2 regions of the Janthinobacterium sp. UMAB-60 genome follow, and region 1 is predicted to be linked to the other one. Evidence: predicted binding sites of a transcription regulator. Region 1 holds the regulator's gene; the other holds the start of a gene.
The links. Region 1 encodes FNR, which switches genes on or off when oxygen is low (the NO sensors DNR and NnrR bind a similar motif). Its sites were predicted from a motif close to TTGATNNNNATCAA; they were not measured.
Positions count from the first base shown of each region.

Region 1 (10,352 bases):
ATGCGGAAATCACCGCCGGCCCGGCGCAGCTGCAGGACAAGACGGAAGAAGACGCCCTGGTCGCCTATCTGCAAGGCCTCGGTACATTAATCAAAACAAGGAATTAGCATGGCAATCGAAAACCTGTTTGACAGCGCCAGCAGCGTCATGACGGTGGTTTCCTTTACGACGTTCGTAGGCATCCTGTGGTGGACGTTCAGCCGCAGCAATAGCGACTTCGACGCGGCGGCGCGCCTGCCGTTCGACGACGAGGCGCTCGACTACGCGGCCGATGCCGCGCCGGCACAAGGAGAGCGCAACCATGGCTGACTTTACCAATGGCTTCTGGAATATCTACATCATCGTGCTGTCCCTGCTGGGCATCATCGGCTGCGGCGTGCTGCTGTACTCGCAGTCGAAAATCAAAGTGGTCGAAGGCGCGCCTGCCGACGGCACCACGGGCCACGTCTGGGACGAGGACTTGAAGGAACTCAATACGCCGATGCCGCGCTGGTGGATGTGGTTGTTCTACATCACCATCGTCTTCGCCCTGGCGTATCTGTTCCTGTACCCGGGCCTGGGCACCTATGCCGGCAGTCTGGGCTGGAAATCGACGGGCCAGTACGAGGAAGAGCTGAAGAAGGCAGAAGCCGACTACGGTCCCCTGTTCAACAAGTACCTGAGCCAGGACTTGAAGACGGTGGCCGCCGATCCGCAGGCGCAAGCCATCGGCCAGCGTTTGTTCCTGACCTACTGCGCGCAATGCCACGGTTCGGATGCGCGCGGCAACAAGGGCTTCCCCAACCTGACCGACAAGGACTGGCTGTATGGCGGTGATCCCGACATCATCAAGACCACCATCATGCACGGCCGCAATGGGCAGATGCCACCGATGGGCGCCGCACTGGGTTCCGAAAAGGATGTCGAGAACGTGGCCCATTATGTGCTGAGCCTGTCCGGTTCCACCTCGGATCCCGTCAAATCCGTGCTGGGCAAGGCCAAGTTCGGCGCCTGCATGGCCTGTCACGGCGCCGATGCGAAGGGCAACCAGATGCTCGGTTCGCCTAACCTGACGGACAAGATCTGGCTGTACGGCGGCAGTGCCGATACCATCATGGAAACCATCCGCAAGGGACGCAACAACACCATGCCGGCCTTCAGCGATTTCCTCGGCGAGTCCAAAGTCCACGTGCTGTCGGCGTATGTCTGGAGCCTGTCGAATCCCCAGACGCCCGTGAAATGATGTAATGGAACCTCAAGTCATCAAGATGTATGCGGCCCGCGAGCAGATCTACCCTCGCGAGGCCAAAGGACGCTACGCTACCTGGCGATGGGTATGCGTATGGCTTACCCAGCTGGCGTTCTACGGCTTGCCGTGGTTGACCTGGAATGGCAGGCAAGCCCTGCTGTTCGATTTGACCACGCGCAAGTTCTACATTTTCGGCGTCGTGCTGTGGCCCCAGGATTTCATCTATCTGGCGGCCCTGCTGATCATCTGTGCGTATTTGTTGTTCCTCGTCACGGCCATTGCCGGGCGGGTGTGGTGCGGGTTCTCTTGCCCGCAAACGGTATACACGGAAATCTTCCTGTGGGTCGAACGCCGCATCGAGGGCACGCGCAGCGCGCGCATGGCCCTCGACAAGCAGGGACCCTCCGTGCGCAAGGCCGTCAAGAAGACGGCCAAGCACCTGGTATGGGGCGCCATCGCCCTGTGGACGGGCTTTACCTTTGTCGGCTACTTCACGCCGATCAAGGAACTGGCGCAGGCGGTGACCACCCTCAATTTCGGTCCCTGGGAATGGTTCTGGGTCTTGTTCTACAGCCTGGCAACCTACGGCAACGCGGGCTGGCTGCGCGAGCAGGTGTGCAAATACATGTGCCCCTACGCGCGCTTCCAGAGCGCCATGTTCGACCAGGACACCCTGATCATCACTTACGATGCCAAGCGCGGCGAACCGCGTGGCGCCATCAGCAAGAAGGCCGGCAACAACGACAAGCTCGGCGATTGCATCGACTGCACGCTGTGCGTGCAGGTGTGTCCGACCGGCATCGATATCCGCAACGGCCTGCAGTATGAATGCATCGGCTGCGCCGCCTGCGTCGATGCCTGCAATACCGTGATGGACAAGGTCGAGCGGCCACGGGGACTGGTACGCTACAGTACCGACCATGCGATGGAAAACAACTTCAATTCGAAGCAGATACGCCAGCGCGCCATGCGCCCGCGCGTCTTGATCTACACTTCCATCCTGGCCCTGATCATCATCGCCGTGTGTACCTCGCTGGCCCTGCGCACGCCCCTGAAAATGGACGTGATCCGCGACCGCGGTTCGATGGGACGCGAAGTGGAAGACGGCATGATCGAAAACGTCTACCGCCTGCAGATCATGAACACGTCCGAGCAAACCCAGCATTTCAAAATCAGCGCTTCCGGCTTGCCGGGCCTGACCTTGCTGACGCGCGAAGAGGTGACCTTGCAGCCGACGGAAACGCTGGGCTGGCCGATCCGCCTGCGCGTGCCGCACGGCGTGGGAGAAAAGGGGTCGAACAAGATTGCGATCGAATTGCACTCGCTGGACGACCCGTCGCTGCATGTGCGTGAAAGCGCGGTCTTCATCGTGCCGCGGTGATGTTGATTCGGGGTCGGACCCTCTGGGTCCGACCCCGGTATTTCGCCGTAGGGGTATCATCAATCATGCGTTAGGGTCACTTGATTTTCAACCCGGAAGCAAAAGCTGGGGTCAGACCCACAGGGTCCGCCCCCAAGGAGAACAAAATGTCCGACAGTCTGAAACTGCAACCTCCCGTTGCACCGTGGTACAAGCATCGCTGGCCCTGGCTGCTGATGATCGGTCCCGGCCTGTCCGTGGTCGTCGGCAGCTGCATGGCGTATATCGCGTTTACGCAGCCCGATGCGCTGGTGGTGGGTGATTATTACAAGCAGGGCAAGGCGATCAACCAGGACTTGCGGCGCGACACGATCGCCAGCGACCTGGCCATGGATACCAGCCTGTCCTATGATGTGGCGTCAGCGCGCCTCAGTGGTTCCGTGCACAGCTTCGGCAAGGCTTATCAGGGTCCGTTGCAGCTGCATCTGGCGCATGCGACACTGCCGGAAAAGGATATCAAGCTGCTGGTGCAGCCCGATGCGGCCGGCAATTTTTCCGTAGCGCTGCCGATGCTCGAACGCAGCCGCTGGCAAGTACTGGTGGAAAACGACAAACGCGAGTGGCGCCTGTCCGGCATCTGGACCTGGCCGCTGCAGCGCAGCATCGCGCTGCACGCCGATGAAGAGCTGTAAGCCTTATTTGCAGACGTCGGTACCGGCCGTAATGGCCTTCAGTTTGGCCGGCTGCAAGATCTCGATCTCGCGGTTGGAGACGCGCAGCCAGCCTTCCTTCTTGAATTTCGACAATAAACGGCTGACGCTCTCGATGGTCAGCCCCAGGTAATTGCCGATTTCCTCGCGCGACATGCGCAGCTGAAATTTGCTGGCCGAATAGCCGCGCGCTTCATAGCGCGAAGCCAGGTTGACGATAAAGGCGGCAAAACGCTGGGTCGCCTGCATATTGCCCAGCAACAGCATGACGCTTTGCTCGCGCGTGATTTCCTGGCTCATCATGCGATGGAAATGGCGCAGCAGGGTCGGCATATTGCCCAGCAATTGTTCCAGGCTGGAAAAAGGAATTTCACACACTTCGCTGTCTTCCAGCGCCACCGCATTACAGTGGTGGCGGTCGGCGCTGATGGCATCCATGCCCAGCAGTTCGCCAGCCATCTGAAAACCCGTCACCTGCTCTTCGCCGCCCGGATTGATCTGGTACGTCTTGAAGTGCCCCAGGCGGATCGCGTACAGGTTCTGGAACGAGTCGCCGATGCGGAACAGCGAGGCACCGCGCACGATCTTGCGGCGGCGGCCGATGATCTGGTCCAGCCGGTCCATGTCGCCCACATCGAGGCCCATTGGCAGGCACAATTGATGCATGCTGCAGGTCGAGCATCGCGCACGCAACGCTTCCACGGTCACTGTGGGCATGGTGGGAGTGAGTAGCGCTTCAGTCATGTCGGTACCTTTTAGAAAATGCAACAACAAGTTTACTGCATACAGGGTTGCCGTGTGCCAATTTCACCGCAGTTCCGCTGAATAAACGACGTTCTGACTTTGATTATATGGCAACATCGTCAAAAGCCCATGCGGGGAGGGCAATTTGCGCGGTGGCGCTTGCCAAGCTGGGGCATTGATAGGAAAATTCCTGACAGCATTATCTGCCGCCTGTGCCGCCCGGTACTGAAAAGGAAATCATGAAGCCACTCGGCATCAAAGCAAAAGTCGCGCTGGCCACCAGCCTGACCTCGATCGCCATGATCGCGCTGGTCACCATGATCCAGCTGCAGCACATGCGCGCCGACTTCACCCGAGTACTGCTGAGCCAGCAATCTGCCCTGATCACCCGCACCGCTGCCGAACTCGACGACAAGCTGGGCATGCTGCTGCAGATCGTCACGCTGACGGCCAGGCAGCAGCCGCCGGAACTGATCGGCCAGCCCGCCCAATTGCGCGAATACTATTCGCGCCGCGCGATGCTGGTGCTGTTCGACGACGTGCTGGTGCTCGATGCGCACGGCGCCGTCGTGGCCGACATGCCGCTGGTCACGGGCCGCATCGGCATCAACGTGGCCGAGCGCGAGTATTTCCAGACCGTCTTGCGCACGCGCCAGCCCATGATCACCGAGCCGATGCTGGGCAAATCGAGCGGCATGCCCATCGTGCAGATGGTCGCGCCCGTGCTCACGGCCGATGGCCAGGTGGCCGGCGTGGTGATCGGCGTGCTGCGCCTGTACAAGGACAACCTGCTGGGACGCCTGCGTTCGGAAAAGATCGGCAAGAGCGGCTATTACTTCATCCTCACGCGCGGCGCCGTGCCGCGTTACGTGCTGCACCCCGATACCGACCGCTTGCTGCAGCCACGCCAGCCGAACGCCAACCTGACGACGACCCAGCTGCTGAAGAACGATGGCGAAGGCACCATGGTCAGCACCAACAGCCGCGGCATCACGGCCGTCAACAGCTTCAAGCGCCTGAAATCGGTGAACTGGCTGCTGGCCGCCTCGCTGCCCCTCGACGACGCCTTCGAACCGTTCGATGGCGTGCTGTACCGGCTGGTACTGTGGAGCACCCTCGCCTCGCTGCTGGCCGCAGCCGTTCTGGGCTGGGTCACCGTGCGCCTGCTGTCGCCGCTGGTACGCCTGCGCGATACCCTGCGGGCGCTGCACACCAGCGGCAGCCGCTTCACCCCCGTGCCGGTGCAGCAGCGCGACGAAATCGGCGAACTGACGGAAGCGTTCAACGGCCTGATGAGCGAACGCGACCGCCTGCAGCAGGAACTCGAATCGCGCGCGGCGGAACTGGAACAGGAGCGCGACCGGGCCGAGGCGGCCAACCGGGCGAAGAGCGATTTCGTGGCCAACATGAGCCATGAAATCCGCACGCCCCTCAATGCCGTGCTGGGCATGGTGTATTTGCTGGGCAATACCAGGCTCGATACGGAACAGCGCAAGTATCTGACCATGGTGCGCGTGGCGGGCCAGTCGCTGCTGGGCATCCTCAACGACGTGCTCGACTATTCGAAGATCGAGGCGCGCCGCATGGAATTGTCGCCCGTCGAATTCGACCTCGACGAGGTCATGAACACGCTGGCCACGACGATGACCATGAATGCGGGTGAAAAGGAGCTGGAACTGGCCATCGCCGTCGAGCCCGACGTGCCGCGCCGCCTGGTGGGCGACGCCCAGCGCCTGCAGCAGATCCTCGTCAACCTGGCCGGCAACGCCATCAAGTTCACCGAGAGCGGCGAAGTGGTGGTGGCCGTCAGCCTGACCGAGAAAGAGAACGGCCGCGCCTGGTTGCGCTTCGAAGTACGCGACACGGGCATCGGCATGACGGACCTGCAGCAACAGCAGCTGTTTGCCGCCTTTTCACAGGGCGACCAGAGCATCACGCGGCGCTTCGGCGGCACGGGCCTGGGCCTGGCCATCAGCAAGCAGTTGATCCACATGATGGGTGGCGATATCGCCGTGGCCAGCAGCGAAGGCAAGGGCAGCCGCTTCTGGTTCAGCGTGCCGTTCGAGATGCTGGCGCAGCCGGCCGAAACGCGGCGCACGCCGGCCCTGGGCCAGCTGCGCCTGCTGGTGGCCGACGATAACCGCACCACGCGCGAACTGATCGTCAAACTGATCGAGGCCTGGGGCTGGCTGGCCGACGAAGTGGACTCCGGCTTTGCCGCCATCGAACTGTACCGCGAACGCCTGGCGCAGCAGCAGCCGTACGACGTGGTGCTGGCCGACTGGCACATGCCCGTCATGGACGGCCTGGCCACGGCCAAGGCCATCCGCCAGGCGGCCAGCGGCCAGCGCCAGCCCATCGTGGTGATGGTCAACGCCTTCGCCCGCAACCACCTGGAGGAAATCTCCAGCGCCGCCGAGGCCGATGTCGTGCTGATGAAGCCGATCACGGGTTCGAGCCTGTTCGATGCCCTGCACCAGGCGCTGATCGCCAAGAACGACGGCGGCGAACAGCGCATCCTGCACCAGCCGCTGGGCACAGAGCTGGCCGGCGTGCATTTCCTGCTGGTGGAAGACAATCATTTGAACCAGGCCGTGGCGCGCGGCATCCTCGAACACATGGGCGCCACCCTCGATGTGGTGGGCGACGGCTTGCAAGCCGTGGAACGGCTGCGCACGGAAGCGCTGCGCTACGACATCGTGCTGATGGACATGCAGATGCCCGTCATGGACGGCTTCAGCGCCACCCACATCATCCGCACGGAACTGCGCTTGAACTTGCCCGTGATCGCCATGACGGCCGGCGTGCTGGCGTCCGAACGCGAGCGCTGCATGACGGCCGGCATCAGCGATTTCATCGCCAAGCCCGTGGTGGTGGAAGAGATGATGGAAGTCATCCTGCGCCACCTGCCGAAGCGCCCGCCCGTGCAGACGGCCGGGCCGGTGCCCCTTGCCGATGAGGAAGTATTTTCCATGGCGCCGCTGATGCGCGTGATGGGCCGCGATGCCAAGGGGCGCGGCGTGCTGCGGCGCATGGTGGAAGACGCGCTGAACAAGGGCATGACGCCCGTGCGCGACGCCGAAACGGCGTTGCAATCGGGCCGCCACAGCGACGTGGCGCGCATCCTGCACGGCGTGCGCGGCTCCGTCGGCACCCTGGGCACGAAACGCCTGATCCGCGCCGCGTTCGCCACCGAGGAAGCCATCGACGCGGGCCGCCTGGACGAGGTGCCAAGCCTGCTGGCGCACACGGCGCAGGAACTGGAACTGGCGCTGGCGGCGGCGGCCGATTGGTTGTCCAGGCTGAAGGATTAAAAGAGTAGGTCGGATTAGCGCGCAAGCGCGTAATCCGACATGATTCGCCAACAATATTGTCGGATTACGCGGCGTGCCGCCGCTAATCCGACCTACCCAATTTACGCGGGCACGCCCAGAATCACGCTGGACGCTTTAAATATCGCCGTCACGCTGCTGCCGATGGCAATGCCCAGGTCGGTGCTGCTCTGGTTCGTGATGATGGCGGCAATCGTGCCGCCGCGCGGCAAGTCCAGCACCACTTCCGTGTTGACGGCACCCGTCTGCACGCGCGTCACCAGCCCGGACAGCTGGTTGCGCGCGGAAAAGCGCGCCCCTGCGCTGTCCGCCACGAGGATGATGGACGACGCCTTGATCAGCGCAAACGCTTCCGCGCCCGGCACCAGGCCCAGGCTGGCGCTGCTGCCCTGCGTGACGATGGCAACGATGTGCTGTCCACCCGGCAATTCCAAGGTCACTTCATCGTTGACGGCACCTTGTTTCAGTTCAACAACTTTGCCCAGGAATTGATTGCGTGCCGTGGTTTTCATGGCCATTCTCCGTATGAGTAAAAGATCGTCGGCGATGCCTTCCGCCTGGCTGCCCAACTGGCGCAGGTAGCGGGCATGCTCGCGCTCGATGATACGGAAATTATCGACCAGCTGGCGCCCACGCTGCGTCAGCCGCGTGCCGCCGCCGCCCTTGCCGCCCGTCAGGCGCTCGACCAGCGGCTCGCCAGCCAGGTTGTTCATCGCGTCGATGGCGTCCCAGGCCGCCTTGTAGCTCATCTTGACGAGCTTGGCCGCCTGCGTGATGGAGCCGCACTCGGCGATGGCGCCCAGCAATTCCACCCGCCCGGCGCCGCCCAGATTTTCTCCGCCCACCGTCATCCATACCGAGCCTTGCAGGCCGATTTCCGCTGCCGCTGATTTATCCAATGCGTTCACCCAATGCCATGTGTTCTTCCCTGTTATCGATCTGCCCATCGCGCAAGTACAGCACATGCTCGCCGAGGATGCGCGCATCTTCCGGATCGTGTGTGATCAGGATCATGGGCACGTCCAGGCGCTGCTGCCACTGGCTCAGCTCCAGGCGCATTTTGACACGCAGGGCCGGATCGAGGGCGGCAAACGGTTCGTCGAGCAGCAGCGCGTTTGGCTCGGCCACAAGCGCCCTCGCCAGCGCCACCCTTTGGCGCTGGCCACCGGACAACTCGTCGGGAAACTGGTGCGCCAGTTCCTGCAAGTGGAATGCGTCGAGCCAATGCTCGACCTTCTGCAATTTTTCGCGCACGCGCGGGTTGAACCAGCCGCGGCTCAGGCCGAAGCCCACGTTCTGGCGTACCGTCAGGTGCGGGAACAGCGCGTAATCCTGGAACAGGTAAGCGACGTTGCGCTGCTGCGGCGGCAGGTTGATGCCGGCGGCCGAATCGAACAGGGTACGGCCGTTCAGGCGGATATGCCCCGCGTCCGGTGTAAACAGTCCGGCAATGGCTTTCAGGGTCATGCTCTTGCCGGCGCCGGAGGGGCCATACACGGCGATGCGCTGGCTGTTCGAGGTGCATTGCACGTGCATGTCGAAACGGCGTTTACCGGAGCGCAAGGTGGCGCGAATGTCGAGGTCGAGTTGCATGGGCGTCATCATCAGCGTCATTTGTGCGCGATGCGCCCGGGGGCCAGGCGGCCGGCCGACAGCAGCACCACGATGCACACAAGGGAGATGATCACGACCAGCGTATTGGCCACGTCGTCCTGGCCCGCCTGCACGGCTTCATACACGGCCACCGACAGGGTTTGCGTCTTGCCGGGGATGCTGCCGGCCACCATCAGGGTGGCGCCGAATTCACCGAGCGCGCGCACGAATCCCAGCAGCACGCCGGCGAGAATGCCGCGCCAGGCCAACGGCAAGGTGACGCGGAAGAAAATCGCCATTTCCGGGAGGCCCAGCACGCGGGCCGCCTGCTCCAGCTGGCCATCGACCGCCTCGAAGGCGGCGCGCGCGGGCTTGAAGACGAGGGGAAAAGCGACCACCGTGGAAGCGATGACGGCGCCCTGCCACGTGAAGATCAGGTTGATGCCGAAGTTGTCCTGCAGCCAGATGCCCAGGGTCCCGCGCCGGCCCAGCAGCACCAGCAGGTAATAGCCGAGCACGGTGGGCGGCATCACCATCGGCAGGGTCAACAGGGCGTCGAGCAGCTCGCGCCCCGGAAAACGCGTGCGCGCCAGCAGATAGCCCGTACCGATGCCGAGCAGCAAATTGAGCGCCGTGGCCCAGGCCGCAACTTTGAGCGACAGGGCCAGCGCGGTCCAGGCGATATCCATGCAGACGCTTACCTCAAAATCAGGGCTTCTTGAAGCCGTACTTGGCCAGGATGGCTTGCGCCGGCGCCGTCTGCAGGTAGCTGACGAAGCGCTTCGCTTCGGCCGCATTGCCGCTGCCCTTGATGGTGGCGATCGGGTACAGCACGGGCGCGTCCAATGGCACGTCCAGCACCACGTTCACCTTGTCTTTCATGATGGCCGCGTCGGTGGCGTAGACAAAACCCGCATCGACTTCACCGCGCGCCACGTAGTCGAGCGACTGGCGCACGTTCTGCGTGCCGATGGCCTTCGCTTGCACGGCGTCCCACAGCTTCGCCTTCTTCAGCGCGCCTTCGGAGTAACGGCCGACGGGCACGCTGGCCGGATTGGCGATGGCCACGCGCGTCACGCCCTTGTGCGTCAGATCCGCCAGGCTCTTGATGCCCAGCTTGCTATCGTGCGGCACGATCAGCACCAGGCTGTTGCTGACGAAATCCTGGCGGTCGGCCGGCAGCACCAGGCCCTGCTTTTGCGCCGCATCCATGGTTTCCTGGTCGGCCGAAGCAAACACGTCCACGGGCGCGCCCTTGACGATCTGTTGCAGCAGCACGCCCGAAGCGGCGAAGTTCAGGGACACCTTGCTGCCCGGATATTGCGCCTCATAGCTTTGCGCCGCATCCTTGAACGCATTCGTCAGGCTGGCCGCGGCCGACACCA
Region 1 is NZ_LT607485.1:352,903-363,254, reverse strand. It holds gene ccoO (cytochrome-c oxidase, cbb3-type subunit II) at 1-107, shown strand, start outside; gene K0F86_RS09615 (cbb3-type cytochrome c oxidase subunit 3) at 109-309, shown strand; gene ccoP (cytochrome-c oxidase, cbb3-type subunit III) at 302-1,222, shown strand; gene ccoG (cytochrome c oxidase accessory protein CcoG) at 1,227-2,609, shown strand; gene K0F86_RS09600 (FixH family protein) at 2,756-3,280, shown strand; gene fnr (fumarate/nitrate reduction transcriptional regulator Fnr) at 3,284-4,042, opposite strand; gene K0F86_RS09590 (response regulator) at 4,282-7,356, shown strand; gene K0F86_RS09585 (TOBE domain-containing protein) at 7,458-8,225, opposite strand; gene K0F86_RS09580 (sulfate/molybdate ABC transporter ATP-binding protein) at 8,266-8,967, opposite strand; gene modB (molybdate ABC transporter permease subunit) at 8,985-9,656, opposite strand; gene modA (molybdate ABC transporter substrate-binding protein) at 9,676-10,352, opposite strand, start outside.

Region 2 (6,755 bases), on a different contig from region 1:
CCACGCTGTTGCGCGCGGGCGCCAGGCGGAAACGCGCGTGTTCGAGCAGGCGCATGGGCACTTGCACCGTGCGCTGCTGCGGTCCGCCGATCAGGTCAGGCGTGGCGATCAGCTCGGGCAAGTGCGCCTGCACGGCGTCGCGTACTTTCTGGTTGTGGCGCAGCCAGTCGCGCGCGCCGCGCGAGAACAAGCCGTACCAGGGCCGGGCCAGGGCCGGCGCGGTGGACACTGGCGAAGTCGTGGCGGCCATGGTTATTCCTGCGCCAGCAAGGTGGTCACGTAGTTGAGCGCTTCGCGCGCGCTATGGGCGTCATAGCCGTATTCGTCCACCAGGCGCTGCTCGACGGCGGAGATCCTGGCCCGCACGTCATCGTCGGGGCGCTTGGCCGAACCGACCAGGCGCAGCACGTCGCGCCGCTGCTCGAACAGATATTGCTGGATGGCATCGTGCAATTGCGCGTGGCTACCCAGGCCAAAGGGCTCGCCCCGCTTGAAGGCGCTCATGGCCTTGCGCACCACTTCCTGGCGGAACGACTGCTTGCCCGCGTCGCTGATATGGATTTTTTCTTCCACGGCGCGCAGGAAGCGCTCGTCGGGACGGCGCTCTTCGCTGGTGATGGGGTCGCGGATCTGGCGGTTGTCGAGCATGGCTTCGACTTCATCGAGATATTTGTTCAGCAAGTCCTGCGCTTCTTGCTCGAACGACACGAACAAGGCCTTGTGCACGTCGGCCTTGACCCAGCGGTTATAGAAGTCCTTGCGCGTGAGCACCAGGTAATCGACCCACTGGCGCTTGCGCCGCGGTTCGATGCGCGCATCGCTTTCGATGCCATCCTTCAGGGCCAGCAGCACGTCCATGGTGGAGAGACTGTTGCGCTGGGCGGAAATGATGGCGTGCGACAGGGCATTGATGACGAAACGGGGCGACACGCCCGACAAGCCTTCGTCGGGTGCCTTGTCGCGCTCGCGCAAGCGGCGGATGTCGGCATGCTGCAAGTCGTCGACGTCTTCGTCCGCATACACGCGCAGCTTCTTGATCAGCTCGGCTTCCTTGGCCTCGCCTTCGGGCAGGCGGCTGAGGATGGCGAACACGGCCGCAGCATGCAGCACGTGCGGATCGAGGTGCACGTCGCGGAAGGCGGGCGTGGCCGCCAGGATCAGCTTGCGGTAAATGCGCGCTTCTTCGCGGTAATTGAGTGTGTACGGCACTTGCACGATGACCATGCGGTCGAGCAGTGCCTCGTTTTCACTTTCTTGCAGGAATTTGCGAAACTCGGCCAGATTCGTGTGCGCGAGGATGGTTTCGTCGAGGTAAATCAGGGGAAAGCGCGACACCTTGACATTTTTTTCCTGCGTCAGGGTGAGTAGTAAATACAGGAATTCGCGCTTGACCTTGAGGATTTCGATCATTTCCAGCATGCCGCGGCTGGCCGCATACACGGCGCCGGACCAGGACCAGGCGCGCGGATCGCCTTCGTCGCCGTACTGCGCCACTTTCGACAGGTCGACGGAACCGACCAGGTCGGCCAGGTCGGCCGTGGTGGGGTCGTGCGGCGCATACGTGCCGATGCCGCAGCGGCCCGCCTCGGACAGGTGGATGCGTTCGACGGGCATGCGCAGGAAATCGCCCGCGTACTGTTCTTCCAGGCGGGCGCGGCAATGGGGACACAGTTCGCCATGCAGCTCGGCGTCATAGCTGGCGCGAAAGTCGGCGCGCATGCTGTGCGGCACCAGGTGCAGCGGCGATTCGTGCACGGGACAGCCGGCGATGCCGTACAAGGCGCCTTCGCTGCTATGGCTGTATTCTTCCAGCCCCCGCTTGAGCAGGATCACCAGGGTCGACTTGCCGCCCGATGGCGGGCCCAGCAGCAGAAGCATGCGCCGGCCCACCTCGGAGCCGGCGGCCGCCGCCTTGAAGTAGGCGGCGACCCGGTCGATCGCCTCGTCGATGCCGAACAGCTCGTCGTCGAACAGGCGGCAGCGGAAGCGCCCGCTGTCATCGGTCTGGCCGTTCCAGCGCATCATGTCCCACAGGTACTGGTGCGCGCTGCGCGTCAGCAGGGCCGCGCGGCCGGGCAGGATTTGCTCGATAAACTCGGCAAAACTGCCGCGCCAGGGACTGATGCGGTGTTTTTCCGCCCAAGCCGCCATGCCGTGGACAAAACCGGCATGCTGGCCTGCTTGCTCGCCCGCAGGCGCGTCGTCGTGGCGTGTCATACCAGGGCTCGTCATTGTTTTCCCATTCATACCGTTGCTGCCGTTGCTAGCGTTGCTGCCGTGGCGCAGGCCCGGTTCCAGCCTGTCGATCCAGTATACGGCGGCGCCTCTGCCCGCACGCCTGATCTCGCTCAACCTTGGCGAGGGAACTATTTTTGCCCTCCTTTGGCCCCTTTGGCGCAGCGCAGCCACACGCCTGCACAGTTCAATCCAGATCAATACCGGCCGGCGCGGCCCGTCCACACTGGATATTCAGAGCGACCCACGAGGAGAACATGATGATCGGCAATGAGAACGGTTTCAGCACCCCGCCCGGCAGCAGCGGCAGGGGGCAAAGCGCGGACGATGAAGAGGCCATCGGCCAATTCGCCGCCCCCGGCGCAGACGACAATATGATCGAGAGCGCGTCCGTCGCGGACGTGCCCGACGCCTTGAGCGGCGTCAGCATGGAATTGCTGGAAATCAAGCGCAGCATCGAAGACGGCATGCGCCAGGGCCTGGCTCAGGCGGCCGGCGTGCGCGCCGCCGATGCCTTCAGCGACGGCGGCAATATCCAGGGCGTGTCCATCGGCCTGGGCGAGGGCGCCAGCGACAGCTCGTCCGGCGAACCGGGCTTGCCGGCCCTGACCCTGTACGTGGCCGAACCGACGTCCGTCGATCGCGCCAAGGCCGCCATCGTGGGGGCCATGGGCGTGCGCGCCGTGGCCAGCGACCGGGTGCCCGTGAATATCGTCGTCACGGGCGTGATCGACGCGCAACCGCACCGTTTCCGCTTGCGTCCGGCGCCGGGCGGCGTGTCGGTCGGGCATTTCCGCATCACGGCCGGCACCATCGGCTGCCTGGCCGTGGGGCGCAGCGCGCCGCGCAACAGCCGTTTGATGATTCTTAGCAATAATCATGTGCTGGCCAATTCCAACGGCGGCGTGTTCAACGACTGCATCGTGCAGCCTGGCCCCATCGATGGCGGGCGCTGTCCGCAAGACCAGGTGGCCGTGCTCGAGCGCTTCGTGCCCATCAATTTCGGCGGCGGCGTCAACTTCGTCGATTGCGCCACCGGCTGGGCCTGGCCAGACCGCGTGCGTCCCGAACTGGTCTACCTGAGCGGCGGCGTGCCAGCGTACTTCCGCATCAGCAATGCGCTGGTGGCGCCCGCGCTGGGCATGCTGGTCGGCAAATCCGGGCGCACGACGCAATTGACGCAGGGCCGCATCACGGGCCTGGGCGCCACCATCAACGTCAATTACGGCGGCGGCAGGATCGCGCTGTTCCAGGACCAGATCGCCATCACGGGCGTCAGTGGAGCATTCAGCGCGGGCGGCGATTCCGGCTCGTCCATCTGGACCTGGAACCAGCAGCGCAATCCCGTCGGCCTGCTGTTTGCCGGCGGCGGCAATATCACGTTTGCCAACCAGATGCGCAGGGTGGTGGTGGCGCTCGACATCAATTTGTACACTTGAGCACGGTCACAGAAAACGGCGCGGCGGCGTGATGCTTGCTTGCACTGCGCCACTTTTTGCACGATGATGATAGGGTCAGGTGTGGCTGCCATGCATGGCCTGGCGGGCAAGAGGCGCTGCCGTGCCTCCTTGTTCCACGCGTGCCATGGGCAGCATCAGGAGGATGTGTCATGTCAAACAGTAAATTTGTAACAGCGCCTTATGCCGTCTTCGAGGATGCGGCCATGCCGTATGTGCCGGACGAGGCCAGTGGCCACGCGGTGGCGGGCTTCGCGCATGCCGCGCCGCCGCCCGGCCGGCTGGAAGCGGCAAAGCGGCGCAACGAGCGGGCCCTGATGGCGATCGATGGCGTCGAAGGCGTCAGCCTGGGGCAGACCGCCATCGGCGGCGAAGCCCTCGTCGTGTATTTGCGCGATGCGTCCGTCAAGCGGCGCGTGCCGTCGCAGGTCGATGGCTATCCGGTGGAAACGAGCATCACGGGCCAGATCGATATCCAGCGCTGGTAGGGCGTGGTGGTGTATATGAAAGGCAAGAAAAGCCCGCATGCGGGCCTTCCTTGCCAGGCTTGCACTTACGCTATTTGCTCAGGCGGGCTATCGCTTCGGCCACGCCCGCGCCATACGCGGGGTCGCACAGGGTGCAGTTGCCGATGTGGCGTTGCTTGACTTGCTCCGAGGCACCCGAGATGGCGCGCGCCGTATTGTCGAACAAGGCTTGCTGCTGTGCCTCAGTCATCAGGAGGAACAGGGCGCGCGGCTGCGAATAGTAATCCTCGTCGACCCTGTGGTTCCAGTGGTCGGCCGCGCCCTCGATGCTCAGTGGAGGTTCGCGGAAATCGGGCTGCTCGGCCCATTCCTGCTCGCTGTTCGGTTCATAGCCCAGGGTCCCGCCCTGGTTGCCGTCGACGCGCATCTGGCCGTCGCGGTGATAGCTGTGGAACGGGCACTTCGGCGCGTTGACGGGGATATGGCTGTGGTTGACGCCGAGGCGGTAGCGCTGCGCGTCGCCATACGAAAACAAGCGGCCTTGCAGCATCTTGTCCGGCGAAAAACTGATGCCGGGCACCACGTTGGCCGGGTTGAAGGCCGCCTGTTCCACTTCGGCAAAGTGGTTGTCGGCATTGCGGTTCAGTTCCAGCACGCCCACCTCGATCAGCGGATAGTCGCCGTGCGGCCACACTTTCGACAGGTCGAACGGGTTCAGGTGATACGTGCCTGCCTCTTTTTCCGGCATGATCTGCACGTACAGCGTCCAGCGGGGGAAATCCTTGTTTTCGATGCTGTCGTACAGGTCGCGGTGCGAGCTTTCGCGGTCCTTGCCCACCAGCGCCTCGGCTTCGGCGTCCGTCAGGTTTTCAATCCCTTGCTGGGTTTTAAAGGTGAACTTGACCCAGAAACGCTCGTTTTGCGCATTCAGGAAGCTGAAGGTATGGCTGCCGAAGCCGTGCATGTGGCGGAAGCTGCGCGGCAAGCCCCGGTCGCTCATCACCACCGTCACCTGGTGCAGCGCTTCCGGCAGCGAGGTCCAGAAGTCCCAGTTGCTGTTGGCGCTGCGCAAGCCCGTGCGCGGGTCGCGCTTGATGGCGTGGTTCAGATCGGGGAATTTCAGCGGGTCGCGCATGAAGAACACGGGCGTATTGTTGCCGACCAGGTCCCAGTTGCCTTCTTCCGTGTAGAACTTCAGGGCGAAGCCGCGGATATCGCGTTCCGCGTCCGCCGCGCCCCGTTCGCCGGCCACCGTGGAAAAGCGCGCGAACATCGGTGTTTGCTTGCCCACTGCGCCAAAGATTTTCGCCCGCGTGTAGCGCGTGATGTCGTGCGTGACGGTAAACGTGCCGTGCGCGCCGGAACCCTTGGCATGCATGCGGCGCTCGGGGATGACTTCGCGGTCGAAGTGGGCCAGCTTTTCCAGGAACCATACATCTTGCAGCAGGGCAGGGCCGCGGGGGCCGGCCGTCTGGATGTTCTGGTTGTCGACGACAGGCGCGCCAAAGGCGGTGGTCAGCTTTTTCATTGGACTCTTTCTTTATAGGGAGGTCGACGGACGAGCCAGGGCCTACCCAAACACTGGCTGGGCTGAGCATTGCGACACGCTCACTGAGGCTGGTCCAGAGTAACAAATTTCTAAAAAGCAAATTCAGTGTGCGATTTCGAGGCTGGCGACAGCCCCGCCGCGTCCGGGGATGCAGCGGGTCCATCATAGCCTCTCGGCAATGTCTAGTCCAACACGATTGACCGAGCGCAAAGCGCAACGTGATTTTCTGGCGCGCTGGCGACTTGGCTTAAAACTTGTTCCAGTTATTATGCCGGTGCTCCGTCGCTTCCTTCATCAGGTGGCCCGCGCGCAGGGCGTCGTCGGCCTGCACCGTCATGGCCAGTTCCTGGAGGGCGGGCGGGTACTCATGGTGGGCCGCTTCTTCCAGCAGTGCATGGCCCTTGACCGGGTCGCGCGGCACGCCGCGGCCTTCACGGTAGGCGTTGTACAGCAGGAACATGGCATGTGGATTGCCCAGTTCGCTCGACTTGTCCAGCCAGCGCGCCGCTATGACGGGGTCTTGCGGCACGCCTTCGCCGTTGGCTGCCAGCAGGCCCAGCATCAATGCCGCCTTGGCATGCCCTTGCAGCGCCGCTTGCCGGTACCACAGCCAGGCTTGGGCCGGCGTGGCCGCGCGCCGCATCTGGCCCAGTTCGAAGGCCGCTTCCGTATCGCCGGCGCGGGCCGCCTGTTCGAACAGACTCAGCGCCTCGGCGCGGCGTTCCGGCCGGGCCTGGTAAATCAGCGCCAGTTCGCGCTCGGCGACGGGCATGTCCTTGCCGGCCCAGCTGCGTACCTTGCGCTCGGCCTGCTGGTCGCCCGCCTGGCGCGCGTGCATGGCGACCGCTTCGATTTCGGCCGGCGTAGGCGGCGGCGATGCCTGGCAGGCGGCCAGGACGGCGGCCAGCACGACGGCGGGGAGGGAGAGTGCGTGTTTCATCTGGATCACCTTTCATCAAAACAGGCCGGCACATCGTTTGTGCCGGCCCATGGACCTTATTTGCTCAGGTCGATGCGGTACTTGGCGAAACCGCTGGCGTCGAGCCC
Region 2 is NZ_LT607486.1:305,927-312,681, forward strand. It holds gene K0F86_RS11335 (DUF444 family protein) at 1-250, opposite strand, end outside; gene K0F86_RS11340 (serine protein kinase) at 253-2,217, opposite strand; gene K0F86_RS11345 (S1 family peptidase) at 2,493-3,674, shown strand; gene K0F86_RS11350 (hypothetical protein) at 3,845-4,180, shown strand; gene K0F86_RS11355 (catalase) at 4,251-5,687, opposite strand; gene K0F86_RS11360 (tetratricopeptide repeat protein) at 5,956-6,648, opposite strand; gene K0F86_RS11365 (bifunctional 2',3'-cyclic-nucleotide 2'-phosphodiesterase/3'-nucleotidase) at 6,705-6,755, opposite strand, start outside.
Region 2: K0F86_RS11340 (serine protein kinase) is a predicted target of FNR. The motif match lies at 2,423-2,436, and genes of this name have one in related genera.